DNA from 2 places in the Mesorhizobium sp. M6A.T.Cr.TU.016.01.1.1 genome. Region 2 is predicted to be linked to the other one. Evidence: predicted binding sites of a transcription regulator. Region 2 holds the regulator's gene; the other holds the start of a gene.
The links. Region 2 encodes LexA, which represses DNA repair genes until DNA is damaged. Its sites were predicted from a motif close to TGTTCNNNNTGTGTTCNG; they were not measured.

Region 1: EJ075_RS25730 (DNA-processing protein DprA) is a predicted target of LexA. The motif match lies at 7,349-7,366, and genes of this name have one in related genera.

Annotation. Positions count from the first base shown of each region.
Region 1 is NZ_CP034452.1:5,286,732-5,301,845, forward strand. It holds gene EJ075_RS25690 (TetR/AcrR family transcriptional regulator) at 1-132, opposite strand, end outside; gene EJ075_RS25695 ((2Fe-2S)-binding protein) at 347-967, shown strand; gene EJ075_RS25700 (xanthine dehydrogenase family protein subunit M) at 971-1,987, shown strand; gene EJ075_RS25705 (molybdopterin cofactor-binding domain-containing protein) at 1,987-3,621, shown strand; gene EJ075_RS34165 (molybdopterin cofactor-binding domain-containing protein) at 3,673-4,101, shown strand; gene EJ075_RS25710 (DoxX family protein) at 4,170-4,604, shown strand; gene EJ075_RS25715 (PQQ-dependent sugar dehydrogenase) at 4,757-5,881, shown strand; gene EJ075_RS25720 (nuclear transport factor 2 family protein) at 5,912-6,391, shown strand; partial or broken gene EJ075_RS25725 (JAB domain-containing protein) at 6,647-6,826, opposite strand; gene EJ075_RS25730 (DNA-processing protein DprA) at 7,640-8,401, shown strand; gene EJ075_RS25735 (hypothetical protein) at 8,394-9,089, shown strand; gene EJ075_RS25740 (hypothetical protein) at 9,277-11,010, shown strand; gene EJ075_RS25745 (hypothetical protein) at 11,244-12,272, opposite strand; gene EJ075_RS25750 (Gfo/Idh/MocA family oxidoreductase) at 12,805-13,938, opposite strand; gene EJ075_RS25755 (sugar phosphate isomerase/epimerase) at 13,989-15,044, opposite strand; gene EJ075_RS25760 (SDR family oxidoreductase) at 15,055-15,114, opposite strand, start outside.
Region 2 is NZ_CP034452.1:5,687,620-5,702,733, forward strand. It holds gene lpxA (acyl-ACP--UDP-N-acetylglucosamine O-acyltransferase) at 1-516, shown strand, start outside; gene lpxI (UDP-2,3-diacylglucosamine diphosphatase LpxI) at 503-1,405, shown strand; gene lpxB (lipid-A-disaccharide synthase) at 1,395-2,561, shown strand; gene gltA (citrate synthase) at 2,616-3,944, opposite strand; gene gltX (glutamate--tRNA ligase) at 4,126-5,550, opposite strand; gene EJ075_RS27535 (ComEC/Rec2 family competence protein) at 5,653-8,085, shown strand; gene lexA (transcriptional repressor LexA) at 8,079-8,816, opposite strand; gene glp (gephyrin-like molybdotransferase Glp) at 8,921-10,126, opposite strand; gene moaC (cyclic pyranopterin monophosphate synthase MoaC) at 10,126-10,623, opposite strand; gene trpC (indole-3-glycerol phosphate synthase TrpC) at 10,690-11,541, opposite strand; gene trpD (anthranilate phosphoribosyltransferase) at 11,546-12,556, opposite strand; gene EJ075_RS27565 (SurA N-terminal domain-containing protein) at 12,553-14,445, opposite strand; gene tpiA (triose-phosphate isomerase) at 14,590-15,114, shown strand, end outside.

The DNA.
Region 1 (15,114 bases), 400 kb from region 2:
GAACGTCCGCTCCGTTAGCCCGGCTTCCGCAGCAATCTCTGGAACAGTCGTTGCAGCGTAGCCCTGCTGCCTGAAAAGACTGTATGCGGCGGCCTCGAACCGCTCGCGCGCATTTTCTGCCCTCTTGACCATTCCAAACCCTTCTCAGTTTTGTGAACATACGACAATTGTCAGGCTCTGACAATGATGCTAAAGATTGTCAGAGCCTGCCAATGTGGCACGAGTGCTAGGGCTCGTACGCTTGGTCAATGCGGCGGCGAACACGCACAATGGTCCGACCTTCGGCGCAAAGTTCGCAAGCACAATCACGGCTCCAACTTGGAAGCGCGAAGAGGGATGCCCGATAATGGAAGACGAACGGTCCGAGACTACACAAACCTGCGGCGTCACGCGTCGCGTTGTGCTCGCTAGCGGAGCTGGGGCTGCCGCTGCGAGCATCTTGCCACTCGAGCAACGAGCCCAAGCACAACAGCAGTTCGCGCGTGCCGAAACCGGCCAAACGGTTCAAGTCTCGGCGAACGTGAACGGCCGACCGGTGATTCTTGAGATCGATTCCCGCGCTTCTCTCCTCGATTTGCTGCGTGAGCGGCGAGAGCTGACCGGGACCAAGAAGGGCTGCGATCACGGACAGTGTGGGGCTTGCACGGTTCATCTGGATGGCCGGCCTGTCTCGTCCTGTCTCACGCTGGCGGCCAAGATCGATGGACGGCAGGTCACCACGATCGAGGGCCTCGCCGAAGGCGCGGACCTTCACCCAATGCAGCAGGCCTTCATAGACAATGATGCGCTTCAATGTGGGTATTGCACGCCAGGACAGATCATGTCCGCGGTCGCCTGCGTGACTGGAGGGCATGCGACCAGTCCAGATGCAATCCGCGAGTTCATGAGTGGGAACATCTGTCGGTGCGGCGCCTATGTCGGGATTCTCGCGGCCATCCAGCAAGCAGCCAAGGTCATGGAGGACTGAAAGATGAGGGCGTTGAGCTACACCGTTGCCCCCTCTGCCGAAGCCGCCGTGGCACGTTTTGCGGCGGCCCAAGGATCGGCGCGATATATCGCCGGTGGCACCAACCTGTACGACCTGATGAAGCTCGGGATTGAGCACCCGGCTCATCTGATCGACGTCAGCCGAATCGACGGCATGGACGCGATCGAAACAGACGGCGACATTCTGCGCTTCGGTGGCCGCGCTCTGATGACCGATGTAGCCTACACGCCGGTCGTGCGCGACCAGTATCCCGTGCTTTCTGAAAGTCTGCTCAAGGCTGCGTCACAGCAGTTGCGGAACATGGCCACGGTGGGCGGCAACCTTCAGCAACGCACCCGCTGCGTGTACTTTCGCAACGGTGCGGGATCGACCTCGATGGTTGGCGTTTATCCTTGCAACAAGCGCGAGCCTGGCTCCGGTTGCTCGGCCATCGGCGGGCTCGATCGCACTCATGCCGTTCTTGGCACAAGTGAGGCTTGCACCGCGGTGGCGCCTGGCGACTGGCCGGTCGCACTGATGGCGATGGACGCGACGATCGAGATGCTCGGGCCTGAGGGTCCGCGTAACCTTCCGATTGCTGAATTCTACCGTCTCCCAGGTGATACGCCCCACCGCGAGTTCAATCTTCATCCGGGCGAACTGGTGACGGCGATCACCGTCCGGAAAACGCCTGCCGGCCGTGCATCGACCTATCATAAAATCCGCGACCGCGAGAGTTATGCCTTCGCATTGGCCTCCGCTGCGGTGGCACTCGAGATGGATGGCGCCACCGTCCGCACCGCCCGCATTGCGCTCGGCGGTGTCGCGACCACACCTTGGCGATCCCGCGCCGCCGAAGCGATTGTTGCTGGTTCACCACTCACACCTGAACTTGCTCTTCGGGCCGGAAGGGCGGCTTTCGCCGACGCCCGAGGCGGTCAGCACAATGCATTCAAGATCGAACTCGGCGCGAGAGTTATCGCCGATGCGCTGATCATCGCCGCTGAAAGGAGGGCGTAATGCCTACGCAAGCCTTCTCGGAAATTGCACGTGTCGATGCGAGAGACAAAGTTCTCGGCCGGGCGCAGTACGGTGCCGACGTTAAGAAGCCCGGAATGCTATATGCCATGCTGGTGCCTGCGACTATTGCGAAAGGCAAGGTAAGTGCCCTCGATGTAGCGCCTGCCATGGAAACGCCCGGTGTTGTCCAAGTGCTGGGCATAGGAGATTTCCCGGCACTTCGTGCAGAGATATCGTATCGGGGCCAGCCCATTGCGCTGGTAGTTGCCGAGACCGTCGAAGCGGCGATCGAAGGCGCCGAAGCGGTGACGGCGGTTTACGAGACGGCGCCCTATATTCCGTTGATGACAAGCCCTGGTGCGCAACGCGTAGATGCCGAGGGATTCAACGCAGGCGACGTCGATCGGGCATTCCAAAACGCAGCGACAATCGTCGAGGGCATCTTCGAGACGCCAACCCAGCATCACAATGCCATGGAGTTGTTTGGCACCGTTGCGGAATGGACTGATGGACGACTGACGGTATACGAGGGATGTCAAAATCTTGACGCCGTCAAGGCGGCGCTAATGAAAGCATTCGAGCTTTCACCCGATCAGATCGCAGTGAAATCAGAACAAGTCGGTGGTGGGTTCGGGCAAAAATCTCCTCCAAAAATACAGACGTTCCTGGTCGCACACGCGGCACGGTTGATACGGCGCCCGGTAAAGCTGGTGACGCCTCGCGGGCAACTCTTCCATATAGCCAACTATCGGCCGCGCAGTGTCCACAGCATCCGTCTTGCTGCCAACGCGGAAGGACGCCTGCAGGCCATCATTTACGACGTGGTGCAAGAAAACATTCCGGATGGCGGCTTTCGCTCGACCGGCTACCACGAAGATATCGCCCGCTTGTATGCGATCGAGAACTTTCGGGCGACTGCAGGTGACATCCACATCGACCGTCAGATGCCGCGCCACACAAGGGGCACGCATCCCTTTCCTGCCGGCTTTGCATTGGAAAGCGTGATCGATGAGATGGCCTACAAGCTTGGCAAGGACCCCGTTGAGCTTCGTCTTGAACACGAGGCTAAGAACGACATCATCGCTGGCCAACCTCTATCGCCGCACTTTCTGAACGACTGCCTGAGAGAGGGGGCCAGCCGCTTCGGCTGGAGCAGGCGTCTTCCTGAACCGGGATCTATGCGACTGGCCGACGGGACGTTGGTCGGCCTTGGAGTGGCGTGCGGCATCTTCGGTGCGTCGATGTCTGCGAGCGAGGCAACCCTCAGGGTCAGGGCCGATGGCACAACACGCATGATCAGCTCCGGACATGAGATGGGCCAAGGAATACTGACTGCGATTGCTAATGTCATCATCCAGGGTCTCGACATCAACCCCGATCGTCTGGAAGTCCTGCTCGGCGACACTACGTTGGGCCCACAGCTCGCCACGGTCGGCGAGCGCGGGACGGCCAGCTGTGTCCCAACGGCCGCAAAGGCGGTGGAGGCTCTACGCGCCAGGTTTGCCGAACTCGCCGGGGCCAATCCGCCAGCCGGCAATTTGCACCAACAGCTCGCGCGCCTGAAGCGCCCCTATATCGAGGTCAAAGTTTCAGAGCTGGCGCCAGGTCAAGACGCGTCGGCCCTCGAGGCCTAGCGCACCGGCGGCCGTGCAGGCGCAGGGCCCGAATACCCCGGCTTCACGTCCATGAGCTATATCGCGCAGTTTGTGGAGATTCACATCGACGCGACAACCCGGCGGATCCGCATGCCGCGCGCGGTCAGCATCGCGGACGTAGGGCGGGTCGTAAGCCCGAGGACCGCGAAGGGACAGATGTACGGCGGTGTCGTCTGGGGGTTCAGCACAGCGCTTCGGGAAGAGTCGGAAGTCGATCCGCGCTTTGCCGGTTACCTCAATGACGATCTCGCCGACTACGTGATGGCGGTGAACGCCGATATCGGTGAGGTGGATGTCGGGCTGATAGATAAGCCTGATCCCAGGATCAACTCGGTCGGTGTGAAAGGAATGGGCGAGTTGGTGATGCTCGGAACAGCGCCTGCAATCGCTAATGCCATCTATCACGCAACAGGCAAACGCATACGAAAACTGCCGATACGCATAGACGACGTGCTCTGACGAAGGAGAGCCGTTGAGCACTTGCTTTAACCCAACTCGCAATCCGTCTAGTTACCTTGGAGGCAAATATGCCCGCTCTGCAGATACCCTATATCCGAAACTTTGCACCTCATATTCTGAGTGTCTTGCGCATTTTTGCAGCAGGATCATTCTTCACCCATGGCACCAGGAAGCTTTTCAGCTGGCCTGCGCCCTTTGAATATCCTCTCAACCCGTTGCTGCTCACGGCCGGAGTTCTCGAAGTGGTTGGCGGCCTTCTATTGGTATTTGGCCTCTTCGCCCGCCCGGTTGCCTTCCTGCTTTCAGGATCCATGGCCTTCGCATACTTCATCGTGCACAGTTCGAATGGTTTCTTCCCGGTACTCAACCACGGCGAAGCAGCGATGCTGTATTGCTTCCTGTTTCTCTACATTTCCGCCGCCGGGCCGGGTGTCTGGAGCTTGGATGCGCTCCGGGAGCGCAAGGCTGGAACGACTTCGTCCCGCCTGGAGACGGCGACGTGATGTGATTGGCGCGTGGTCGGCCTACAGCCATTCAATGGAGAGCGTCTATGGAGAGTCGAGATTTCGATCGAAGAGCCAGTGCTGGCCACATGCGGGATAAGGTGCTGGGAACGGACGGGCGCGGTGTAGCAATCGCAGTGGTTCGGGCCTCGATGATCGCTCTCGCATTCACCATGCTCGGCTCCATATCGCTGCTGATCTCCTCCGGCGTTCACGCCCAGTCGTCTCGCTCAGTGGGCTCGCCGACATCGTGCGTAATGCCCGCGGCCACCCCCGTCGAGATTGCTTCCGGGCTCAATATACCCTGGTCCGCCGTGCGCGTCGGCAGCGAGGTGCTCGTCAGTCAGCGTGGTACTGGGGAGATCGTGGCGTTTCGGCCTGGCGAAACGCTACGATCAGTCGGCACCGTGCCCGACGTCGTAGCCCGAGGCGATGGCGGGATGCTTGGACTTGCGGTGCTCACAGAGAGCGCGAACGTCTGGCTCTACGCTTACCACAGCACGATTTCGGGCAATCGCATCGTGCGGATGGCGTACAGCGAAGGCGCGCTCGGTGAAGTGCAACCCGTCCTTGACGGATTGCCAGGAGGGCGCGGTCACAACGGCGGGCGCATCGAGTTTGGTCCTGACGGGATGCTCTATGCAACGGTGGGCGAGACGAGAAATCCCAACCTCTCGCAGGATCCAAACTCACTTGCTGGCAAGATCCTCCGCATGACGCCTACCGGCGGCGTCCCAACGGATAACCCTGTGAGAGGCTCTCTCGTCTACTCCCTTGGACACCGCAATTCTCAAGGACTGGCGTGGGATGACAGGGGACAGCTGTGGGCGACCGATTTTGGGGATGATGGATGGGACGAACTCAACCGCGTTGAGCCGGGGGGAAATTACGGGTGGCCGGTCATCGAAGGCAGGGGAGGCAACCCCGCTTACATAGACCCTGTCATGCAGTGGCATACGCAGGAAATGGGTCCAAGCGGGCTTGCCTACGTTGACGGCACCTTCTTCGTTGCAGGTCTGACAGGGCAGCGGCTGTGGTCGGTGACAATTGACGCCGCGGGCAATCCCGAAGCAACGGCACACTACGCCGGCGAGTTTGGGCGTGTTCGTCATGTACTCGAGGGAAACGACGGCAACCTGTGGTTCCTGACGAACGGGCGACGTGGCGACCCCGATGGGCAGGTTCTTTCGGTCCCGCTCGGGAGCCTGGCCGCGCCCGAATGCTCACGCGCATCGGCTGCCGGTGGCCGGGGTGGAGTTCCCGCAACAGTCCCATGAACCTCGCCAAACACAAGAGGGAGATGTCAATTGGCCCGGAACCTTCGTGCCTTAGCGGCCATCGCTTCGCTCTGCCTGCCAATATCGCTCGCGGTCGCCCAGCCAGTGAGTCAGCAATGCGTGAACAGCGAGGTAGCCAAGAAGGAAGTCCTCGAGCTAGATTCCATGCGCATCGACGCATTGCTTCGCAACGACGTGGGGTTTCTGGAAGAGATCACTGCCGACGACTATTCTCATGTCGAAAGCTCTGGTGGCGCTCGCAACAAATCGCAATTCATCGCAGGCCGTAGGGGTGAACGCGCGCTGTTTTCCACCTTCGTCATCGACGAAAACAAAGCGATGATCTACTGCAATGTCGCCGTTGTCGTTGGACGTTATCACAATGCGTACAGAACAAGCGGGGGATCTTCCGTAGTGAAGAGAGCCCGGCACCTTCGCGTATACGTTCATGAAAATGGGCAATGGAGGAATGTGGCGCATCAAGCGACCGAAATCGGCAGGGCCGATTGATCGAAATGTCTTCCGATTCAAGATGGCTGGCGGGAAGCGTGCAGCTATGGCGCGTCGGCGGTCGGTTTCTGATGGAAGCGTTCTCTTCAAGCGGATTGCCGAGGTTATCGGGCGCCGCCTAGGTCGAGCTGTCGAGCTGTCGAGTCGCGGGCTGGCGAGCTCTTCCGTTGGTTCGCCATCATGGCAGGCGCGAACATGGTGAAGCCAGCGCCGGACGCTTCCGACGAGAAGCCGATGCATATTTCAAATCGTGTGTCAGATCAGCAGCAGGCCCTTCATGCTGGCATGACCCTTCTTGCCGATGATGATGTGATCATGAACGGCGATGCCGAGCGGTTTGGCCGTCTCGATGACCAGCTTGGTCATCTCGATGTCGGCGCGCGACGGCGTCGGGTCGCCTGACGGATGATTATGCGTCAACACACCAAGAACGGAATAATGATATTTATCAAATGCTTGAATTCCAACCTTGGAGGGCAGGGGTCGTTAGTTGGGGTATGTGCCGAGTGACCACTTGTGATCTTTCACGCATGGGAATGGTCGCATTTGCGCAGTACCCCAACGTCCCGGTCAACCACGGATTCCGAACCCTCATCTTTTCGCGCTGGTGCCACTCGGGACGGCTGAACGGCCCTTCCACTACTCTAGCGTTGCCGAGCGATGACTTCGGGTTAGACACGGGCGCAATGCGGGTGCCGTCACCGCAGAACGCCTGAACCGTGGCGCCCCCCCAATTTCTCGAACAAGACCACGAAACGGGCTTCGGAACCGCCGCATCGCGAGCCGGCTCTTGGCGGCGTCAAGAGTCCGTCGAATCCGAGATCTCACAATCGGACACTCTAGAGCTGGGTCGCCCGTTCGGTCGAGACGTACGTGCGGTGCGCCGATCTTTTGCAACGATTACGCCGGCGATGTCTTCTGTGATCTACTATTCGGGCAAGGGTGCCTCTTGAAAACTGGAACATATAGTGAACATATTTGCCGCGACAGTGACCTCTATGGCCTCTCGGCACGCCGCGACCATATGGGGATCATTCCCTTAACGCTCTTGAGCTAGGCTGAAAACTAGATCAGGGTGCATGACACGAGAGAGAGCCGACCATGTATCTAGCGCGCAAAGAGGACTTCGGGCCCGCAGCATCGCCGATCTCGCCTCGCCGCGAATTGGGCGCTTACGAGGCTATGTGGCTTGAGCAAGGCGCCACGTTCAAGACGATCGCTGACAAGTTTGCCAAGGATCCGACGGCAATGCCTTCGGATTTCGTTCGGCCGGCCCAAGCGGAAGAGTGTGCCCGTAAGGTCCTTTCCGAGGCCAGCGTCAAAGGCGTCTCTCGCTTTGGCGTTCGCATCCACCATGCCGGCGACTACCCTGCGAAATTGCGTGACGCGAAATACCCCGTTGAACTGCTCTACTTTCAGGGCATCTGGGAGCTAACCGAGACGCGGTGCATCGCCATCGTTGGAGCTCGAGAGGCCTCCGAAGAGGGAAAGCAGCGAGCTAGGCAGTTGGCATTCTCTCTGACGGCTCGCAAGCGCGAGGATCGACGCGACGACTTCACGATTGTCTCGGGCCTCGCTGCCGGCATTGACCGAACGGCGCATGATGCGGCCATAGAAAACGGCGGCCGCACGATCGCCGTCATTGGGACACCCCTTGGCACCTACTACCCGAAGGAAAATCGCGACCTCCAGGATCGGATTGCGAGAGAGTTCCTTCTGATCTCGCAGATCCCTTTCCTGCGATATGGTGCCCAAAACGTGCCTCAAAACAGGCTTTTCTTCCCGGAGCGCAACATCACCATGAGTGCGCTGACCGAGGCGACGATTATCGTTGAGGCGAGCGACACGTCAGGCACGCTGACGCAAGCGCGTGCAGCCCTGCATCAAAAGCGTAAGCTTTTCATCCTGGATTCGTGCTTCCAAAAAGGCCTCAAATGGCCGAGCAACTATGAGGCGCAAGGTGCCATTCGAGTGCGCTCGATGGACGATATCTGGGGCAGCCTTGACTAAGGTTTTCTATCGCGAGATCGATGACAGTAACCGCGGCGATCACACCAGGCTGACCGCCAACGATAAGTGCATGTTCCTGTACGAATTTACCGCCTTCGAGCATACCAACGGTCTCGGCTTCAAGTTCAGCGATACGAACCAGCTTATCCACAACCTCAAGAAAAAGCCCTCCGAGCGGCTGACGAAGGGCGGATGGAAGTATAAGGGCGAAGCCATTGGAAAGTGCGCTGGCGCGATGCGGCTCGCACTCAATCCTGAATGGCTGACTAGCGGAACGTTGGTGCCAGTTCCGTCTTCGAAGGCCCCAGGTCATCCGGACTACGATGATCGTCTAACCCAAATAGCCAGGCTATTAAGCGTCCCGCCGCCAGACGTCCGCGAGCTTGTGCGTCACGATAGTTCGCATGCCGCCGCGCATGAGTCGAACAATCGGCCGACCGTCGAAGACTTGCTCGCCATTTATGAAATCAACGAGCCCTTGGCCAGTAGCAAGCCAGTCAGCTCGATCGCGATTTTCGACGACGTGCTCACCGCCGGCACGCATTATCGGGCAGTGCAAATCAAGCTCGCTGCGCGCTTCCCTAACGTCCCTATCTTCGGAATGTTTATCGCTCGCCGGGCAATCCCGCCGCCCAGCGATGGCTGGGTCAAGCAGATGCAGGAGCTGTTCGGCAGTGTTGACGACTAGTATCGACAAGTGTCTTTCTCGAAAAAATTTGAAATGACGTTGGCCGCTGGAACTGCCGCGATCGGAAAGAGCACGAGTGAGCCGATCGCGACCAACGGAGTTATGCAAGCAAGCCACTTTCTGTGGCACGCGGTCAGCCCCGTGTGGCTAATCGGGGCCTTAGCCCTACCCCAAGGCGAAAGTGGGTTTGAGCGCCATGGACTCGTTTCAGGAATTTGAGCGGTTTCTCGATGGCCATTTTGCGCGGCTCGAGACCTTGGACTACGACGCCAACGCGGCTCTAGCATTGGTCAGCAATATTCAAGAGCAGGCGGCATCCAGCATCGAGACTTTTGGCCTCGCTTCATCCATGGCACACGGCATTACGATCCTCGCTCCGTATCTCGTAAGTGGCAAACTAGGTCCGCCGCCCGACATAGGGACACTTCTGTCGGACCTTTCGTTCTGCATGCATTACTACTCGCTACGCGAACTTTTATACTATTCGTACAACGTACCCGGCGCCGTGGAGTGGGCGTTCGAGCATGAGTCGGTGCAGGTTCGCTACACTGACCCATCACTGCCACGGCAATTTTACACGATGTGGAATGAACATCTGGAGCTTTCCCGAGAGATGTTCGCCGATAGCACCTATGTCGAGACGGCCCGCACGTTGCTTAGGGGCGAAGCCGAGGGCCAGATCTCCCCAGACGTCGAGGCGGCATCGCTTCACATCGACCAGGAGGTGGATCAGAAGCTGAGGGCATATTTCTCAATACTGGACCCAACGTCTTCAGCGGATCTCGGCGGCTACACCTATGCCGAGTTTCAAACCGTATATCGCTTCATGCTTGGCAATGCGCTCTATCATCGGCGCTTTGGCGAGGCCAACGATCAGGTCGGGGCCATCTTCATTGAGTACGACGAGCTTGTGAACGACCTAGAGATGGCAACGGGATTGACCCGGTCCAAGATAGCGAGCGTTCTGGACGACATAATTTTCGATGATTCAAAGCGCGCTGAGAAGCTTGATGCATCATATTTCTCTCTAATGAGAGAGGGAGCCGGTGCCCGTCGCGTCGTTATGAGATCGGTGGATTTCACCACCCACGAGGGACTGGTCAATCTCTTGAGGGTGGTCGCCATCCGACGCCCACAATTGTTCCTACGCAATGTTGGCGGGGAGCTCGGCGTTGGTTTCGTCGCAAGAGTGAAATCTGCTTTCGAGACGGCCGGTTTTCGATGCCTTACTGAGATTTCCCTGTCCAAGTTCGACCCGCAACTCCCCGACATAGACCTACTAGTCATTTGTGAGGAGCCTACGCTTGGCTATGTGCTCTTTGTCTGCGAGTTAAAGGGCCCTATACCGCCTCGTTGGGCGAAGGACCAGCTTAAGGCGATCCGACAAGATGGTGTCTCCAAGGCCTTTCGGCAGTCAGAGGCGATCCAGAAATTCTTGCGCACGCCTGCCGGTATCAGCGCGATGAAGTCTTGGTTACCTCCAGATAAACCGCCCCGATTTGAGTCGTTCGTACTGGTTGTGGAACCGCTAATCGTGACGTCGGATAACGCGGGGATGTTCTTCGGCGATGAGAATACGCCGATCGCGAATTTCAGGACAATCGAGCGCCTTCTGAAGGCATCGGATGGTGACACGGCCTTCATCCAACACGTCATCCACACCTACAACGAAGAGGTGGACAAGATTATCAATCGTGTTGTTGCCAAAGCTGAGTTTGCTGGAATTGTCGTGGAGTATGAGGGCGTTGCGGACTCCCCCATTATGCGGTTCGCCCAACAGTCATGGCGAAACTCAGAAGAGCGTCAGGCCATGATCGACGCGTTTCTCGCCGACGGTGCGCACCCATTTGATACGGTAGACTTGGACGCGAAGGAGATGCCACCAGGGACGATCCTGATCGCCTTCAAGAGCGGTTCCTGAGAGGGCCGCTTCCAGCCGGAGGTCCAGGCCTAATATCAAGGTCCGGTTTGGGCCAGATTCGGTAAGCACGACTTGGCAAGCGTTAAGAATTCCGGCTTCGAAAGACCTTCCAGCGACGCATGCGGCAATCGGCGGCTACGTTGTGCAATCAGGATGGTTCACACGTCGACCGACTGTTCAAAACACTCGAAGCTGCTCGTTGATCGTCAGTATCGCTATCACGACCTCACTCGTCAGCTGTCGCTATCCACCCCGTCGGAGCCGGGAACGTCACTACCGAACTTTGGACGGTGTCTCTGCCCCGGGGCTATCCAGCCTTCTATGAAATCCAGCGGATCCACGTTTCCCATCATAGCCTGCGCGAGCGTCAGGCGCTCCCCTAGGCGCTGCCGACGCTCATCGTTCATGCACTTTAGGCGCTCTTCCGCATCCGTGAAAAAGCGCTCTACCGTCATAGCCTTTCCCCACCTCTCGATAATTTCCGCAAGCTGCTGCTGGCTATCGGCAAGAGCTTGAGCCGTCTTGCGGGCATCCTCTCGCCTTTCATAGCGCTCCCACTCCTCCTCTCGCTCTTTTTTCCTCTTCGCCGCGGCCACATCCTCGGCGTCCATAAGGCGTTGCACATTGTCCTTAGCCGCTTCCAAGGTCTCGACGATTTTTGGGATCAGCGTGCCAAGCGCGTCGTGTTCGGTCTCCTGCCAGCTAACGGACCAATCGACGCCCGTTTTCGGGGAGTAGGCAATCACCCGAAAACGTCCCGAAGGCATATCCTGCTCTGTTGTCCAGGAATGCGTCAGTTGCCAAGGCTTAGCTGAGCGTATGAACCTGCTGTCCTCGCGATGGTAGTCGCCGTTGAGATATCGCATCGTCACTCTTTCGGTCATCTCGGTGAGAGCGACCCCTATTGGCACCGTACCAATGTAGAAGACGGTCGGTCGGTCCGGAGCCCAGATGCTTCCGGAGTGGTAGCGTCCGTACTTGCGGTCCTTTCGCTCCACTTCCTGTTCGTTGACGTGGACGCGATGAAGGTCACCGGCGGCCTCAGCGATGTGAACTCGGTATCCCTGTTCGTCCAGCGCAAGGTAGAGTTCATTGGCGATCGAGAGCGCGCGCAGCAGCGCAGTTTCTGAAGAAATCAGATCTGGCAGGATCCGCTTGTAGGGTCTCAGGAACTCGCCCTCTTTCACATCCCGCGTTTTTCGCAAATGTTCTTCGACACCAAACAGCAGCGGGTGACGTGCCGGGCGACGGGGTTTCGCCAATGACCTTGTCTGGCGTGCGGAGCTTTTTGCCGACGTTCTCTTCTGTCGTGGTGGCTTTGGGGCGGAGGGTGTTATTTCGATGGCCTCTTCAGGTGCTTCCGGCAGCGTTGGCAGCTCTGCCGGAAGCCCGAGAGACTTGCGGGTCCAGTACCCTGAACCGGGGTAGGGAACTTGGAATTGTTTGCAGATAGCGGCTAGTGCCGTGCCAGAAATTCCGAGCTCCGGGGCGGCCTTACTGAGAGGCCTATCGCAGACCCGTTTATAAAGCTCGAGGCGTGTCAGATGCATTATGGAATGGTCTCAATTCGATCGCGGCCGACATCCTACTGCCGGGAAATGGCAGACAACGTGCTTCGACGGCAGCCTCTGATTTATCGCAAGTTTGGAAAGCTTTTAAGACACAGCTTAGGCCACATGGATGCTAGATCATGCATGGTCTGCTCGACGGAGCCACGTTGCAGCTTATGACTGCCTTGCGCCTCATATCGGACATTGAGATCAACTCTGTCGATGCCCGACAGCAGACACAGTTTCAAACGGCGACGGGCGTCATCCAAGCAGGGTTAGTAGCGGTCGCGCTGTCAACGACTGCGTCGACGAAGGCGACGCCCTTCAGGCCATCGTAGGCAGTTGGGATATCACGACCTATGGGCATGGGCTCGCGCTTTTCGCGCTTGGCATGGATCGCCTCCGCGAACCCGGCATACAGATTGGCGAACGCTTCCAAGTATCCCTCCGGATGTCCCGGTGGCGTTCGGGTTCGCGCCTTTGCTGCTTCGCTGAGATCGTCGGCGCCACGCTTGATGATTTCAGTTCGCCCGCCAAGGCGCGCGTGAACAAGTTCGTTCGGCTGTTCTTGGAACCAGGAGATCGAAGCCTTCTCCCCGAATACGCGCAGCCGCACACCATTTGAGGATCCCAGCGCCACCTGGGAAGACCATAGAAGACCGCGGGCGCCACCTTGATACCGAAGCATCACATGAGCGTTGTCATCGAGCGCCCGCCCTTGGACGAACGTAGCGAGATCCGCCGTCAGAGACTCAAGCTTAAGGCCGGAGACGAAACCCGCAAGGTGGTAGGCATGTGTGCCGATGTCGCCGATCGAGCCACCTCTGCCGTTTTTCTTTGGATCGGTACGCCAAGCTGCCTGGGCGTTGCCCTCTGTCTCGATGGCGGTCGCCATCCACTCCAGCGGGTATTCGACCTGGACGGTCCGGATCTTTCCGAGCTGGCCGCTGGCGACCATGTGCCGTGCTTCGTGCACCATCGGATAGCCCGAATAGGTGTAGGTCACGCCCATGAACCTGCCGCTGTCGCGCACCAGCTTCTCGAGCGAAATGGCGTCTTCCAGGGTTGCCGTCAGCGGCTTCTCGCAAATGACGTCAAAGCCGGCTTCCAGGAAAGCCTTGCCGATGGGGAAGTGTGTGAAGTTCGGCGTGCAGACGGCGACGGCGTCTATCCTGTCTTCGCGAGACAACTCTCCCTTGATCATTGCCTTGTAGTCGTCATAGGAACGGCTGGAATCGAGGCCTTCGCGAGCCGCAAAGGCGTGGCCGCGGGCCGCGTCGACATCGAAAGCTCCCGCGGCGAGTTGCCATGCGCCGTCCTGCCTCGCGGCGATGCGGTGAATGTTGCCGATATAGGCTCCCTGGCCGCCGCCCACCATACCCAGTCGGAGGGGCCTCGTCTTCGTCGTATCGGACATTTGTCTCTGCCTCAGTCTAGCCCGAGCATCGCCCGGTTGGCGGCTTTGTTGGCGCCAGATTTTACGAAATCGTCGAAAGCGCGGTCGGCGACACGGATGATGTGTTCGCGAATGAATTTGGCGCCTTCCGCGGCACCGTCTTCAGGGTTCTTGATAAAACATTCCCATTCGAGAGTGGCCCAACCATCGAAGCCGTAGGTGGATAGCTTGGTAAAGATCGTCCCGAAATCCACCTGGCCATCGCCGAGTGACCGGAAGCGTCCGGCGCGCTTGGACCATGGCTGGAAACCACCATATGCACCAGTCTTGCCGTTGGGCCGGAACTCCGCGTCCTTGACGTGGAACATCTTGATGCGCTCGTGGTAGTGATCGATGAAGGCGAGGTAATCCAGGGCCTGCAGGACAAAGTGGCTGGGGTCGTAAAGGATGTTGCAGCGCGGGTGGTTTCCGACTCGCTCGAGGAACATCTCGAATGTCAGCCCGTCATGAACATCCTCACAGGGATGGATTTCGAAGCAGAGATCCACACCCTGCTCGTCGAAGTCGTTGAGGATCGGCAGCCAGCGACGGGCCAGTTCGTCGAAGGCATCGTCGACCAGACCTTCCGGCCATTGCGGATAGGGGTAGAGGTACGGCCACAGAAGCGAGCCCGTGAAACTCACATGGCGGTCGATGCCAAGGTTGCGCGAAGCCCGGGCGGCGAACCTCATCTGTTCCTCTGCCCAGGCGCGCCGGGCTGCCGGGTTGTTGTGGACGGCCGCCGGAGCAAAACTATCCATGATGCGGTCATGCGCGGGATGCACGGCCACCAGCTGACCGGTGATGTGTGATCCGAGCTCGGGCAGTTCGAGGCCCTTTTCGGCGACAACGCCCTTCAGCTCATCGCAATACGTCTTGCTTTCGGCCGCAAGCTTCATATCGATGAGGCGCGTGTCCCAGGTCGGTATCTGGACGCCGGCAAAGCCCTTGTCCGCGACCCAGCCGGCGAGGCCGGGAAGCGTGTTGAACGGCGCCTCGTCGGTTGCGAACTGCGCCAGATAAATGCCGGGTCCTTTTATGGTTTTCATCATCGCGTCCTCATGCGGATAAGGCCAGTGCGGGTGCCGGGGGTCCACCATCATAGGCGCCCCAAACCGA
Region 2 (15,114 bases):
GAGACGACGATCGGCGACAATGGCAACTTCCTTGCCTACGCCCACATCGCCCATGACTGCATCGTCGGCAATAACGCCACCTTCGCCAATGGAGCGACGTTGGGCGGCCATTGCGAGATCGGCGACAACGTCTATATCGGTGGCCTCACCGCCGTTCATCAGTTTGTCCGCGTCGGCGACAACGCCTTTCTCGGCGGTTGCTCGGCAATCGTCGGCGATGTCATTCCCTACGCCATCGCCGTCGGCAATCGCGCCAAACTTCGCGGCCTCAACATCATCGGCCTGAAGCGCGCCGGCCTGCCGCGCTCCGAGATCCATACGCTGCGAAAGGCCTACAGGACGATCTTCGATCGCTCCCGAACCGTCGGCGAAAACGTCGAGTTCGCCAAGGCGGAATTCGCCTCGTCACCGACCGCCATGAAAATCATCGATTTCATCGCCAGTCGCGGCAAACGGCACTATGCCGTCCCGTCGCTTAGGGGTGGCGACGGCGACGATGCAGATGACGAAGATTGAGGCCACCCGGACGGGCCTTGATCTTGCGCCAGATGCCAGGGTCGGCATCATCGCCGGCGGCGGCAGTTTGCCGGTCGAAGTTGCGATCAGTCTGGCCGGACAAGGCTACCCGCCCGTCATTATCCTGATCGAGGGCGAAGTCGACCGCAAGTCCGACCTCAGCGGCTACGAGCATGAGAGCCTCGCTCTGGAAGACATCGGTTCGCTGGCTTCGTTACTGAGGCGTCGACGGATCAGCCATCTCGTCCTTGCCGGCGAGATCAGGCGCCGGCCGAGACTGATCGACATGCGCCCGAGCCTCGGCTTGCTGGCTGTGGCGCCGTCGGTGGTCATGGCGCTTGCCCGTGGTGACGACGGTCTGTTAAAGGTTTTGACGCGGGCTCTGGAGGCGCGTGGGGTCAAGGTCGTCGGCGCCCATGAGATCGTGCCGGAACTGGTCGCGGCCGAAGGGACGTTGACCAAGGCAGCGCCGCGCAAATCCGACTGGCGCGACATCGAAGCGGCGCATGCGGCGGCAAAGGCCATCGGCGCGCTGGATATCGGCCAGGCAGCTGTCGCGATCGGCGGCCGCGCCATCGCGCTGGAAGGCGTCGAGGGCACCGATGGATTGCTTGATCGAACAAGGCAGTTGCGCGGCCATGGCAGACTTGCCGGCAGAACGCGCGGCGTCCTGGTCAAATGCGCCAAGCCCGGCCAGGAGTTGCGCGCGGACCTGCCCTCCATCGGCCCACAGACGATCGAGGCGGCGCATGCCGCCGGACTTGCCGGCATTGCCGTCGAAGCCGGCCGCTCGCTGGTTCTTGAAGGCCCCACCGTCGTCGCACGCGCCAATGCGCTCGGCCTGTTCGTGATTGGCCTGCCCGCTGCGGAGCCGGCGCATGGCGACTGACAAACCGCTGAAGATCGCCATCGTTGCCGGCGAGGAATCCGGCGATCTGCTTGGTGCCGACATCGTGGAGGCGCTCAAGCGCGCGACCGGCCGCGAGGTCCGGCTCGTCGGCATCGGCGGCCGCCATTTGCAGGCGCTCGGCCTCACGCCGCTCTTCGACGGCGGCGAGATCGCGCTGATGGGCTTGAGCGCCATCCTGCGCGACCTGCCGCGCCTGATGCGGCGGATCAGCCAGACGGCCAGCGCGGTCGCTGGTGGAAAGCCCGACTGTCTCGTCACCATCGACAGCCCGGATTTTTCGCTGCGCGTGGCGAAGAAGGTTCGCGCCGCCGATCCGACGATCCCGATCGTTCACTATGTCTGCCCGAGCGTCTGGGCGTGGCGACCGGGCAGGGCGGTGGCGATGAAACCGTATGTCGACCATATCCTCTGCATCCTGCCTTTCGAAGTGAAGGAGCTCGCACGCCTCGGCGGTCCGCCCGGCACCTATGTCGGCCATCGCCTCACACATGATCCGGGCGTGCTCGGCGCTGCCAAGGCGCAAAGCCTGCCGCGCGATCTGTCCGACGATCGTGTGAAGACACTGCTTGTGCTGCCCGGCTCGCGTCGCGGCGAGGTGCGACGGCTGGTCGGCCCATTCGGCAAGACGATCTCGATCCTGCGCGCGCGCGGACACCGCTTACGCCTGCTGTTGCCGACGGTGCCGCATGTCGCCGACCTGGTCAGGGCTTCGGTCGCAAGCTGGGACGAGAAGCCGGAGATCATCCTTGATCCCGAGCGCAAATGGCAGGCCTTCGGCAAGGCCGATGCGGCGCTGATCGCATCGGGAACGGTGTCGCTGGAGTTGGCGCTGTCGGGTGTGCCGATGATCTCCTGCTACCGGCTCGATCCGGTCATGCGGATGGCCCAGCGCCTGATCACCGTATGGAGCGCCGCCTTGCCAAATCTCATCGCCGACCGTCCGGTCGTGCCGGAAAACTACAACGAATATGTGCGGCCGCGTTATCTGGCGCGGCAGTTGGAGGCGCTGTTTTCCGACACCCCCTATCGCGCATGGCAGAAGGACGGTTTTGCCGAGGTGGCCAGACGCATGGCCGTCGACAGACCTTCGGGCGACATCGCAGCGGGGGTCGTGATGAAGTACATCAACGGGTGAGTAGTGAGTAGTGAAGAAAATTCCTATTTACTACTCACTACTCACTTTTTCTTTTTACCGCTTCGCAATCGGCACGTAATCGCGTTCCGGCGCACCTGTATAGAGCTGGCGCGGGCGGCCGATCTTCTGGTGCGGATCCTCGATCATCTCTTTCCACTGCGCGATCCAGCCGACGGTGCGGGCGACTGCGAACAGCACCGTGAACATGGTGGTGGGGAAGCCCAGCGCCTTCAGCGTGATGCCGGAATAGAAATCGACGTTCGGATAGAGCTTCTTCTCAATGAAATAGGAGTCGGTCAGCGCGATCTTTTCCAGCTCCATGGCGATGTCGAGCAGCGGATCGTCCTTGATGCCGAGTTCGCCCAGAACCTCATGTGCGGTCTTCTGCATGATCTTGGCGCGCGGATCGTAGTTCTTGTAGACGCGGTGGCCAAAACCCATCAGCCGGAACGGGTCGTTCTTGTCTTTGGCGCGGGCGATGAATTCCGGGATGTGGTCGACATGGCCGATCTCGCCCAGCATGTTCAAGGCCGCCTCGTTGGCGCCGCCATGGGCCGGTCCCCACAGGCAGGCGATGCCGGCTGCGATGCAGGCAAACGGATTGGCGCCCGACGAGCCGGCGAGGCGGACGGTCGATGTCGAGGCGTTCTGCTCGTGATCGGCGTGCAGGATAAAGATGCGCTCCATCGCGCGGGCCAGCACCGGGTTGATCTTGTATTCCTCGCACGGCACGGCAAAGCACATATGCAGGAAGTTGGCCGCGAAATTCAGCTCGTTCTTCGGGTAAATGAAGGGCTGGCCGATGTGATATTTGTAGGCCATCGCCGCGATCGTCGGCATTTTCGCGATCAGCCGCATCGATGCGACCATGCGCTGATACGGGTCCGAGATGTCGGTGGAATCGTGATAGAAGGCCGACAGCGCGCCGACCACGCCGCACATCACCGCCATCGGGTGCGCGTCGCGGCGAAAGCCGGTGAAGAAGCGCGACATCTGCTCATGCACCATGGTGTGGCGCGTCACCCGGTAGTCGAAATCGTCCTTCTGCGCCTTGGTCGGCAATTCGCCGTAGAGCAAGAGATAGCAGACTTCGAGGAAGTCGCCATGCTCGGCCAGCTGGTCGATGGGATAGCCGCGATGCAAAAGGATGCCGGCATCGCCGTCGATGAAAGTGATCTCCGACTCGCAGCTTGCCGTCGACGTGAAGCCGGGATCGTAGGTGAAGGCCCCGGTGGTGCTGTAAAGCGAGCCGATATCGATGACATCAGGTCCGACCGAGCCGCTTCGCACCTTGAGTTCGTGAGTTTTGCCGCCGAACTCAAGTTTTGCAGTCGACGCCTGGGTTTTGCCGCCAAATTCCATTTTTGTCGCAGCTTCGGACATTGCAAACTCCTTTTGGTTTTCTCATGCCGGCAAAGGCGAAATATCTGCAACGCAACACGTCGAAAGGATCGGAGTCCGCGCGTTTGCGCCCGCAATTGGATTTGCGTGCCAAATTGGGCCAAGACCTAATGTTGCACTGCGAAACCCACCTTTCAATGCCAATCTTCTTGGGCCAGTTTTGCTAATCGATTTGATCCGCGACGCGCGCCAGGCTTTCCTCGCGGCCAAGCACGGCAAGCACGTCGAACACGCCGGGCGAGGTGCTCTTGCCGGTGAGCGCGGCACGCAAAGGTTGGGCCACGGCGCCGAGCTTATGGCCGCCGGCCAGCGCATATTCGCGGATCGCGGCTTCCGCCGCTTCGGCCGTCCAGTCGCCTGAAATCGTCTTCAGCGCCACGTGCGCGCCCCGCAGGATCTCGCGCGCCTCACCGCCGAGCAATGCAGCCGCCTTCTCGTCGATCGGCAGCGGGCGCTCGGCAAACAGGAAGGCGGCACCGTCGGCCAGCTCAACCAGCGTCTTGGCGCGCTCCTTCAGGCCGGGCAGGGCGGCAAGCAACTGCGCCTTGCGCGTGTCGTCGAGGCGCGCGGCGATCGCCGGGCCGCCTTCGAGATAGGGCAAGGTGGCGATGAAGATATCGAGCAATTCGGCGTCGTTCATGCGGCGCATGTGCACGCCGTTCAGCGCCTCGAGCTTGGCGAAGTCGAAGCGGGCGGCTCCCTTGTTGACGTCGCCGATGTCGAACCACGCAATCATGTCGGCGATCGACATGATTTCGTCGTCGCCGTGGCTCCAGCCGAGCCGCGCCAGGTAGTTGAGCAGTGCTTCGGGCAGATAGCCCATGGCACGATAGGCTTCGACGCCGAGGGCCCCGTGCCGCTTCGACAGCTTGGCGCCGTCGGCGCCATGGATCAGCGGGATATGCGACATCGACGGCACGTCCCAGCCCATGGCTCGATAGATCACCATCTGGCGGGCGGCATTGGTCAGATGGTCGTCGCCGCGGATGATGTGGGTGATGCCCATGTCATGGTCGTCGACGACGACGGCATGCATATAGGTCGGATTGCCGTCCGAGCGCAGGATGATGAAATCGTCGAGATCCTTGTTGGGAAAGCGGACATCGCCCTGCACGAGGTCATGCACCACCGTCTCGCCGTCGGCCGGCGCCTTGATGCGGATGGCGCCCTTGGCGCCGGCCGGCGCCTCCGACGGGTCGCGATCGCGCCAGCGGCCGTCATAGCGGGGAGGCAGCCCCTTGGCCCGCGCGCTCTCACGCATCGCCTCCAGCTCAGCCGGCGTCGCATAGCAGTAATAGGCCTTGCCGAGGCGTACCAGCTCCTCGGCGACAGCGCGGTGGCGCGGCGCGCGCTCGAACTGCGATACCGGCTCGCCGTCCCAGGTGAGGCCGAGCCAGGAGAGCCCCTCGAGAATGGCGGCGGTTGCCGCATCGGTCGAACGCTCACGATCGGTGTCTTCAATGCGCAGCAGCATCTTGCCGCCGGTGTGTTTCGAATACAGCCAGTTGAACAGCGCCGTCCGGGCCCCGCCAATATGCAGGAAGCCGGTGGGCGACGGGGCAAAACGGGTGACGACCTTGTCGGACATGGAACTCTCGGGCAAGTGCAGGAAACCGATGTGGTTGCGCGGACTTTCGCGCGTCGCGCGTTCATGTAGCATAGGAGGTCAAGGGCGCAAGGGGCAGACCCGATGGCTGGACCAGGCCGCGGCGTGGACGAGAGCGAGGGCGCGATCGCGAGCGTCAGCGAACGATCGCTGTTTGCCGACGTTTCTCCCGTCGAGCCGCTACCCGTTTCGCTGCCTGCGTCGCACCCCGGCATCCAGCCTCTCTCGCCGGACCGCTCCGCGCCAATACCCGGGCCTGTCGTTCATTTCCGCCGTCTTTCACTATCCGCTCTCCGCAACAGCGTGGTTTCGGCGGCGGGCATGGAGCTCGACCGCGGCGTCGCCTTCCTGCTGGTGCCGGTTTTCCTGGCATCCGGAGTGATCGTCTATTTCTCGCTTGCCGTGGAACCGGACTTTCCGCAGCCCATTGCCGTGGTGGTCCTCACGGCATTGTGCGCAGCGGTCACGCGGTCATGGCGCAAAACACATTTGTGTTTCATGGCAGCGTTGCTGTGCGCGCTCGGTGTGCTCGCCGCCAAGGTTGAAACCTGGCGCGCGGGAACGCAGATGCTCGGTTCGGTAATCCAGACCCAACTCACCGGCCGCGTCGTCAGGCTCGACCAGATGGCGAACGGCCGGATCAGGCTGACCCTCGACGTGATATCGACCGCCCGGCCGACACTGCGTTATGCACCGGAACGTGTCAGGGTTTCGGCACGCAAAATTCCCGCTGAGATGACCGCAGGCTCGGTGGCAACCGGCTATGCAAGGCTTTTGCCTCCGACTGGCCCGGTTCGGCCCGACAGCTATGACTTCTCCTTTGACAGCTATTTCGCCGGTATCGGCGCCAGTGGCTTTTTCCTCGGCAATCCGAAGATCGTCGCTTCCGAAGATGCACCGTTAGCAGCGCGCCTTTCTTCGTCGATCGAAAAGGCGCGTGAAACCATCGCCGACCATATCAGGGACAGCATCGGTGGCGCCGAGGGGGAGATTGCCGCTGCGCTGATCGTCGGCGTGCGTGCCGGCATCCCCGAAGAGATCAACGAATCGATGCGGCGCACCGGCATCTACCACATCATCTCCATTTCCGGCCTGCACATGGCGCTTGTCGCCGGCACCATCATGGGATTGCTGCGCGGCGCCTTTGCGCTGTTTCCCGATTTTTCGTCGCGCCGGCCGGTCAAAAAATATGCGGCTGCAGCCGCACTCCTTTCCATCGCTGCCTATCTCATTTTTTCCGGCATCGTGGTCGCGGCTGAGCGCAGCTTCATCATGCTGGCGGTAATGCTTGTCGCCGTGCTGTTCGACCGGGCTGCGCTCACCATGCGCAATCTTACGATTTCAGCCATCGCCGTCATCGTCGTGTCGCCGCACGAGGTGGTCGGCCCAAGCTTCCAGATGTCCTTCGCCGCGACCGCGGCTCTCGTGGGCGCCTATGCCGGCTGGTCCGACTATCGTGCCGACAAGGCCACGGCGCCGCCACAACGACGGTCACCGGCCGCTTTCGTCACGCGGAAGCTCGTCGCTGGAACAGGCACCATCGCCATGACCTCCATCATTGCCGGCAGCGCCACCGCGCTCTTCGCCATCTGGCACTTCCAGCGCGTCTCGCCGCTCAGTCTGTTTGCCAATCTGGCCGTCATGCCGATCGTCACGGTCGTCATGTTCCTGGCGGTCGTCAGCGCCTTGGCAATGCCTTTCGGCTTCGACGGACCTTTCCTCTACATGATGGGCAAGGGGCTGACGGCCATGATTGCAATATCGGGATGGATCTCCGAACGTTCGCCGGTCGATGCAGTCGGGCTGATTTCGTTGCAGTCGGTTCTGCTGGTGACGGTCGCCCTGGTCATCGCCACGATGGCGACGACATGGTTGCGGCTTGCGGCACTTCCCTTTGCGCTTGCCGGCCTGCTGACGATTTCCGAGACGCGAACCCCCGACGTGCTGATCTCGGAGGATGCGCATCTGGTGGCGCTGCCGATCGGCGGCGGCGAACTTGCCGTCAACCGGGTGCGCTCGAACGAATTCACCACCGACAACTGGAAACATGCGCTGACTTCAGCGACCATTGTCGAGCCGGAGACGTTCGAAAAAGGAGACGTGCGGTTCGACATCGCCGACCCGGCCGACCTGCCGCCGGGAGCGCCTTTCTATTGCACTGCCGGCCTGTGCCTCGCCCGGCATCCGTCCGGCGCGATCATCGCGCTCGCCGACGACCGCAAAATCGCGCGGCCAGCCTGTGCCTTTGCGGACTTGATCGTCATCGACGATGCCACGGCCTATTATAATCCCTGCCGCAACCCGCTGGTCCTCGTCGTGACCAAACGGCAGCTCGCTCGCATGGGCAGTGCCGCCGTCTTTTTCGATCCGCTATCGGCGACGACGCGCGCAGAAATCCGTTTTGCCGTCAAACAGCCATATAGGCCTTGGCATGAGCAGCGGAGATTTTCTCGCGAGGCTAGGGGCCTGCCGCCATACCGTAAGCCTGAGAAACCCAAGAAAGCTGCCGTTCAGTAACGTCGGATCAATCCGACGAGCTTGCCTTGCACCTTGACCCGGTCCGGCCCGAAGATGCGCGTCTCATAGGCCGGGTTGGCGGCTTCCAGGGCGATCGAGGCGCCTTTGCGGCGGAACCGCTTCAGCGTCGCTTCCTCCTCGTCGACCAGGGCGACAATGATCTCGCCAGGCTGGGCGGTGTCGGCGTTGCGAATGATGACCGTGTCGCCGTCGAAGATGCCGGCCTCGATCATCGAATCACCCTTGACCTCCAGCGCGTAGTGCGCGCCGCCTGTGATCATGTCCGGTGGCACCGAGATCGAATGCGTCTGGTGCTGGATGGCATCGATCGGCACACCGGCAGCGATGCGGCCCATCACCGGAATGGAGACGGTGGCAACGACGTCGTCGTCATTGCCGGCCGCAGGCATGCGTGACGGCGCCGGCTTGATCTGTCGGCCGAGGCTGCCCTGCCCAAGGCTGCCCTGAATGACGCTCGGCGAGAATTTGCGCGCCGCATTGAGGCCGGGCGCGATCGAATCGGGCAAGCGCAGCACTTCCAGCGCGCGGGCGCGGTTGGGCAGCCGGCGAATGAAGCCGCGCTCCTCCAGCGCCGTGATCAGCCGATGGATTCCCGATTTGGACGCGAGATCGAGCGCTTCCTTCATCTCGTCAAACGAGGGCGGAATGCCGCTTTCCTTCAGCCGCTCGTGGATGAACATCAGCAGCTCATGTTGTTTGCGTGTCAGCATCGCGACCCCCAACAGAATCAGAAAAACAAACCCAGAACAAACACTATCTGTTCCAGTTGTGTTCCGCAACTGTTTAAAGTTTAATGAATGTGTTGACGTTTTGTTCAGCGTAGCATCAGCACGGTGCAGGCGGCACCTGTCGCGGCGGGGGGAGCGAATGGCTCGCGCACGATCAGCCCGTTGGCGTCGGCCAGCATTCTGAGCATCGAGGAATCCTGGATGCCGAACGGCGTCGCCTTGAGCGTGCCCGCGTCTTCCTTCACCACGGCGCGTACATAGTCCTGCCTGATATCGTTGGCCGCCATGGCGGCACCGAGCCGCGCCTGACGCATGTCCTGCCGGTAGGCGCGTCCGCCAAGCCGCGCAAGCAGCGGCTTCAGGAAGAGCTGCGTGCAGACTAGGCTCGCCACCGGATTGCCGGGCAGGCCGATGCAGCGGATGTCGCCCAGCCGACCGAACATCAGCGGCTTGCCGGGCCGCATGGCGATCTTCCAGAAATCGAGCGTCATGCCTTCGCCGGTCAGCACGTCGTGGACGAGGTCGTGGTCGCCGACCGAGGCGCCGCCCAGCGTGACGATGACGTCAGCCCCTGCGTTAACCGCCTTTTTCACCAGCGCGGCAATCGCCTCTTTGCGGTCGGGGGCGATGCCGAGGTCGAGCGCGCTGGCGCCGACCGAGCGGGCCGCGGCAGCGACGCCATAGGCGTTGGACGAGATGATCTGGTCCGGGCCAAGGTCGCTGCCTGGCGGCAGCAATTCGTCGCCGGTGGCGATGATGGCGACCAGCGGCCGTTTCACCACGCTGACCTGCGGATGGTTGGCCGACGCCGCCAGCGACAACGCCGCCGGATCAAGCAGGCGGCCTTTCTCCAGCAGAACGTCGCCCTTCGAGAAATCGAGCCCGAGGCGGCGGATGTTGCGGCCTTCAACCGTCGACGCGGTCACTTCGATGCTGCCGCCGCCGAGGTCGCGGACATTCTCCTGGATGACGATGGTGTCAGCGCCTGCGGGAAGCGGCGCGCCGGTGAAGATGCGCACGGCCTGCGCCGGGCCGACTGTTCCGGCAAAGCCGCGTCCGGCCGGCGCCATGCCGATCACCGCAAGTGTTGCCGGCGCGGAGGCGACATCCTCGGCCCGCACGGCATAGCCGTCCATGGCGGACGCGTTGAAGGGCGGCTGGGTGCGGAGCGCCGTGAGCGGGTCCGCCAGTATCCGGTCGGCGGCGTCCATCAGGGTGAGGCTTTCAGCTTGCAAGGGCGCAGCATCTTCAAGCAGGCGCTCGAGCGCGTCGGCAACCGGAAGCAGCGCCATTATTGGCCTGCCCCTTGGGCGCTTACTTTGTAGACGCCGGATTTGCCGCCGGTCTTTTCCACCAGCCTGATGCCGGAGATCACCATGGCGCGGTCGACCGCCTTAGCCATGTCGTAGATGGTCAGGCAAGCGACCGAGACGGCGGTCAGCGCCTCCATCTCGACGCCGGTCTTGCCGGTGACGCGGGCCAGCGCCGTGACCTTCAGGCCAGGCAGCGTCGCGTCCGGTTCGATGTCGACGGATATCTTGGTCAACAGCAGCGGGTGACAGAGCGGGATCAGCTCATGCGTCCTCTTGGCCGCCATGATGCCGGCGATGCGCGCCGTGCCCAGCACGTCGCCTTTCTTGGCATCGCCGTCGAGGATCATCTTCAGCGTTTCTGGCCGCATCGAGACAAGACCTTCGGCGATCGCCGTGCGGGTCGTTTCCGCCTTGTCGCCGACATCGACCATATTGGCTTCGCCTTTCGCGCCAAGATGGGTGAGGGCAGCCGTCATCGTCAGACGGCCTTAGAACGACGTGCGTCCGTTTGGACGCACATAGCATGCTCTAACACTTTGGATTTATGCATCGTGCTCTCCGAAAATCGATTCCGATTTTCGGGCCGATGCATGAGCCGGCGCCTTACCCGTCAAAAGCAGGTGCGTTGCGGCGGCCACGTCCTGTTGCCGCATCAGGCTCTCGCCGACGAGGAAGGTGCCGATGTCGCTTTTTTCCAGCCTGCGGCAATCTTCGTGCGAGAAAATACCGCTCTCGCTGACCAGCAGGCGGTCGGCCGGCACCATCGTCGCGAGCCGCTCCGAAGTATCGAGACTGGTTTCGAACGTCCGGAGGTTGCGGTTGTTGATGCCGATCAGCCGTGACGACAGTTTCAGCGCGCGTTCCGTCTCGGCTTCGTCATGCACCTCGACCAGCGCGTCCATGCCGAGCTCGAAAGCCGTCATTTCGAGCTCCCTGGCCACGGCGTCATCGACGCTCGCCATGATGATCAGGATGGCGTCAGCGCCCCACGCACGGGCTTCGAACACCTGATAAGGCTCGAACAGAAAATCCTTGCGCAAGGCGGGCAATGTCACGGCACTGCGCGCATCGGTGAGGAATTCAGGCGCGCCCTGGAAGGACGGCGCGTCGGTCAGCACCGAGAGGCAGGCGGCGCCACCTTTCGCATAGGCCCTGGCCAGTGCCGGCGGATCGAAATCGGCTCGGATCAGGCCCTTGGAAGGGCTCGCCTTCTTGATCTCGGCGATCAGCGCGAAGCTGCCGGATTTGCGCCTGGCTTCAAGGGCCGAGAGAAAGCCGCGCGGCGCATCGGTGTCCTTCGCCCGCGCCTTGATCTCGGCAAGCGGCACGCGCGCCTTCGCCGCCGCGATCTCGTCGCGCTTGTAGGCTTCGATCTTGCGCAGGATATCAGACACGGCTCTATCCGTTCGAAATCTCGACCAGCCGGTCGAGCACTTGCAGCGCCCGGCCGCTGTCGATGGCTTGCGCCGCCGTCGCCATGCCGTCGGCAAGCATCGTCGCCTTGCCAGCCACCACCAGTCCGGCGCCGGCGTTCATCAGCACCGTATCACGAAAGGCGCCGGCGGCGCCGCCCAGCATGTCGCGTAGCGCCTGGGCGTTATAGGCGGCGTCGCCGCCGCGCAACTCGTCCTTGGTGTGCCGCTTCAGCCCGACTGCTTCCGGGGTTAGCGTAAAGCTGCGGATCTCACCGCCGACCAGCTCGGCCACTTGGGTTTCGCCAGTGGTGGTGATTTCGTCATAGCCGTCGCCATGGGCGACCCAGGCGTGTTCGGCGCCCAATGCCTTCAGCGTCTCGGCCACCGGCATGATCCATTCCGGCAAGAAGACGCCAACCATCTGCCTGCTGACACCAGCCGGATTGGAGAGCGGGCCAAGCAGGTTGAAGATGGTGCGGGTGCCGAGCTCGACGCGGGTCGGGCCGACATGCTTCATCGCCGGATGATGCGCCGGCGCGAACATGAAGCCGACGCCTGCATCGTGGATGCAGCGGCTGATCGTTTCCGGCGGGATATCGATCTTGACGCCGAGCGCGGTCAGCACGTCGGCGGCGCCGGTCTGCGAGGACAGTCCGCGATTGCCGTGCTTAGCCACCGGCACGCCGCAAGCGGCGACGACGAAGGCGGAAGCGGTCGAGATGTTGACGCTGTGCGAATTGTCGCCGCCGGTGCCGACGATGTCGATGGCGTCAGCGGGCGCATCGACACGCAGCATCTTGGCGCGCATCGTTGCGACGGCGCCGGAAATCTCGCTCACCGTCTCGCCGCGCACCCGCAGCGCCATCAGGAAGCCGCCGATCTGGCCGGGCGTAGCGTCGCCCGACATGATGATGTCGAAGGCCTCGCGCGCCTCCTCGAAGGAAAGGGCGGTGCCTGCGGCGACCTTTGCGATATGGGTCTTGAGCGCGCTCATCTGGTCAGGGCTTGGGCAACAGCTGTCTGATCGATACGAACGTCGTATTGCGTCTGCAACTGCGCCACCAACTGGTCGAGCAGGTCGTCGGACATGCCGGATGTGAAGGATTTCTGCGCGTCGTCCGGCACCGAGCTGGCGTCGGCTCCGGCAGGCTCGAAGACTTCGGCAATCTTGAACAGGATCTGTCCGTCGCCGGTGGGCGAGGGGATCAACCCGGTCCCGCCTTCGCCTTCGCCGAACATCGCTGCCGCCCCTTCCTTGCCGAAATCGACGTCGTCCGCCTCGCGCTTGACGCCGCGCTTGGTCTGCTTCTCGAGCTTGAGCTCGCTTGCGATTACATCGAGCGTGGTGCCGGCCTTGAGACGCTTTTCGAGTTCAACCGCTTTTGCGGTGAGCCGCTTGGTCGTTTCCGCCGCCGTCCAGTCGGCCACTACCTTCTGGTGGACTTCATCCAGCGTGCGGTCGCGGGCCGGCGTGATCGAATCCACCTCGTAGAACACGAAGCCGTTGCCGGCGGTGGTGAGGTCGGGATTCTCGGTGCCGGGTTCGGCGTCGAACACCGCCTTGATGAGATCCGGCGATTCCGGCAGGTCGTTGACGATGGTGCCGTCCGGCCTCTGGCCGGTGCGATCGATCGCATCGATAGTGACGACCTTCAGCTTCAGTTTTTCGGCAGCTTGCGTAAGCGTGCTGCCCGAAGCGCGCATGTCTTCGTAGTTGTCATGCACGTCCAGCAGAATGCGGCTTGCCTCGCTCAACGCCAGATCCTTGCGGATCTCGGCGGACACTTCGGCCAGCGGCTTCACCACTTCGGGCTTGATGTCGGTGACGCGCAGCAGCACCGCACCAAAGGCGCCCTGAACGACCGGGCTGATCTCGTTGGCGTTGAGCGCGAAGGCGGCGTCGGCCACCGCCTTGTCGGCAATCTTGTCCTTGGGCAGCGTGCCAAGCAGCGTGTCGGCTTGCGTCTTGCCTTCGGCGGCAACGATCTTGTCGAAGGTCGCGCCGGTCTTGAGTGAATCGAGCGCGGCCTTGGCGGCATCAGGCGTCTTGAACACGAGCTGTTCGATGGTGCGCGTTTCCGGCGTGGTGTAGCGCCCCTTGTTCTTGTTGTAGTCGTCGCTGACCTGTTGGTCGGTCACGGCACTCAGATCCATAATGTCTTGCGGCTCGAGCCTGACATAGGAGAATTTGCGGTATTCAGGCGCCGCATAGGTCTTCTTGTTTTCCTCGAAATAGGTCGAAAGCACGCTGTCGGACGGCGCTTCAATCGGCTCGACCAGCGATTTCGGTAAAGTCAGGTAGTCGATGGTGCGGTCTTCGCCACGATAGAGCGCGACCGCCTTCAAGAAGGTATCCGGGGTCTTGAGACCGTCCGAAACCGCCTCGACGATCTGCTGGCGCACAGCCACCTGGGCGCGATTCCTGAGATAGTCTTCAGGCCGCATGCCGACCTGTTGCAGTATGTATTCGAAAGTCCTTCTGTCGAAGGTGCCGCCGGGGCCCTTGAAGGCCGGGTCCTCATGCGTGAGTTGGGCCAGGCGGTCCTTGGACAGCCCAAGCCCGAGCTTGCGGGCCTGCTCATCGAGCACTGCACCCGACACGAGTTGCGCCAGCACCTGGTTGTCCAGGCCGAGCGCCGTCGCCTGCTCGCGGCTGATGCGCTGGCCGAATTGCTGCGACATCACGCTGATCTGGCGATCATAGGCGAGACGATACTCGTTGATCGATACTTTGGTGCCTCCGGCCGTGATAACCGCGTCGTGGCCTGCAAAACCACCCAGAAGCTGTCCCGAAATGCCCCAGACGGCGAAGCTCAACACCAACAATATCAGCAGCGCCTTCGCCACCCAGGTCCCCGCCGCGCTTCTCAAGATACCAAGCATGTCACTTCCGATTTTTTGCGCATTTTCGCATGCGCCGAGTCTGAAACAAGCGCAATAGCGTCCTTCCGGCCCACTGTCGATTGCTTTGTGGGCTGAGTTTGGTAGTGAGGACGCAGCCGAATGTTGCCCGGAGAAACAAATCCCATGACGCCAGGAATCCGCCCGCTGGTCGCAGGCAACTGGAAAATGAACGGCACCAGCGCCTCGCTCAACGAACTCAGGATGATCGGCAACGGCTTCATGAGTGGGCTCGATGCGGAGACCGAAGCGCTGGTCTGCGTTCCGGCGACGCTGCTTGCGCACGCCGCAGAGATTTTGTCGCGCACGCCGGTCCGGGCCGGCGGCGAGGATTGCCACACCAAGGAGAGCGGCGCCCATACCGGCTGCATTTCGGCCGAGATGCTGAAAGATGCGGGCGCCAGCCACGTCATCGTCGGTCATTCCGAACGCCGCGCCGATAACAACGAGGACGACGCGATCGTTCAGGCCAAGGCGTCCGCTGCGTGGCGGGCCGGGCTGGTGGCCATCATCTGCATCGGCGAGACGAGAGCCGAACGCGAAGCTGGCGCTACACTCGACGTGCTGTCGCGCCAGATCGCCGGCTCGGTGCCGCCCAACGCCACGGCGTCGAATACCGTCATCGCCTACGAGCCGGTATGGGCGATCGGC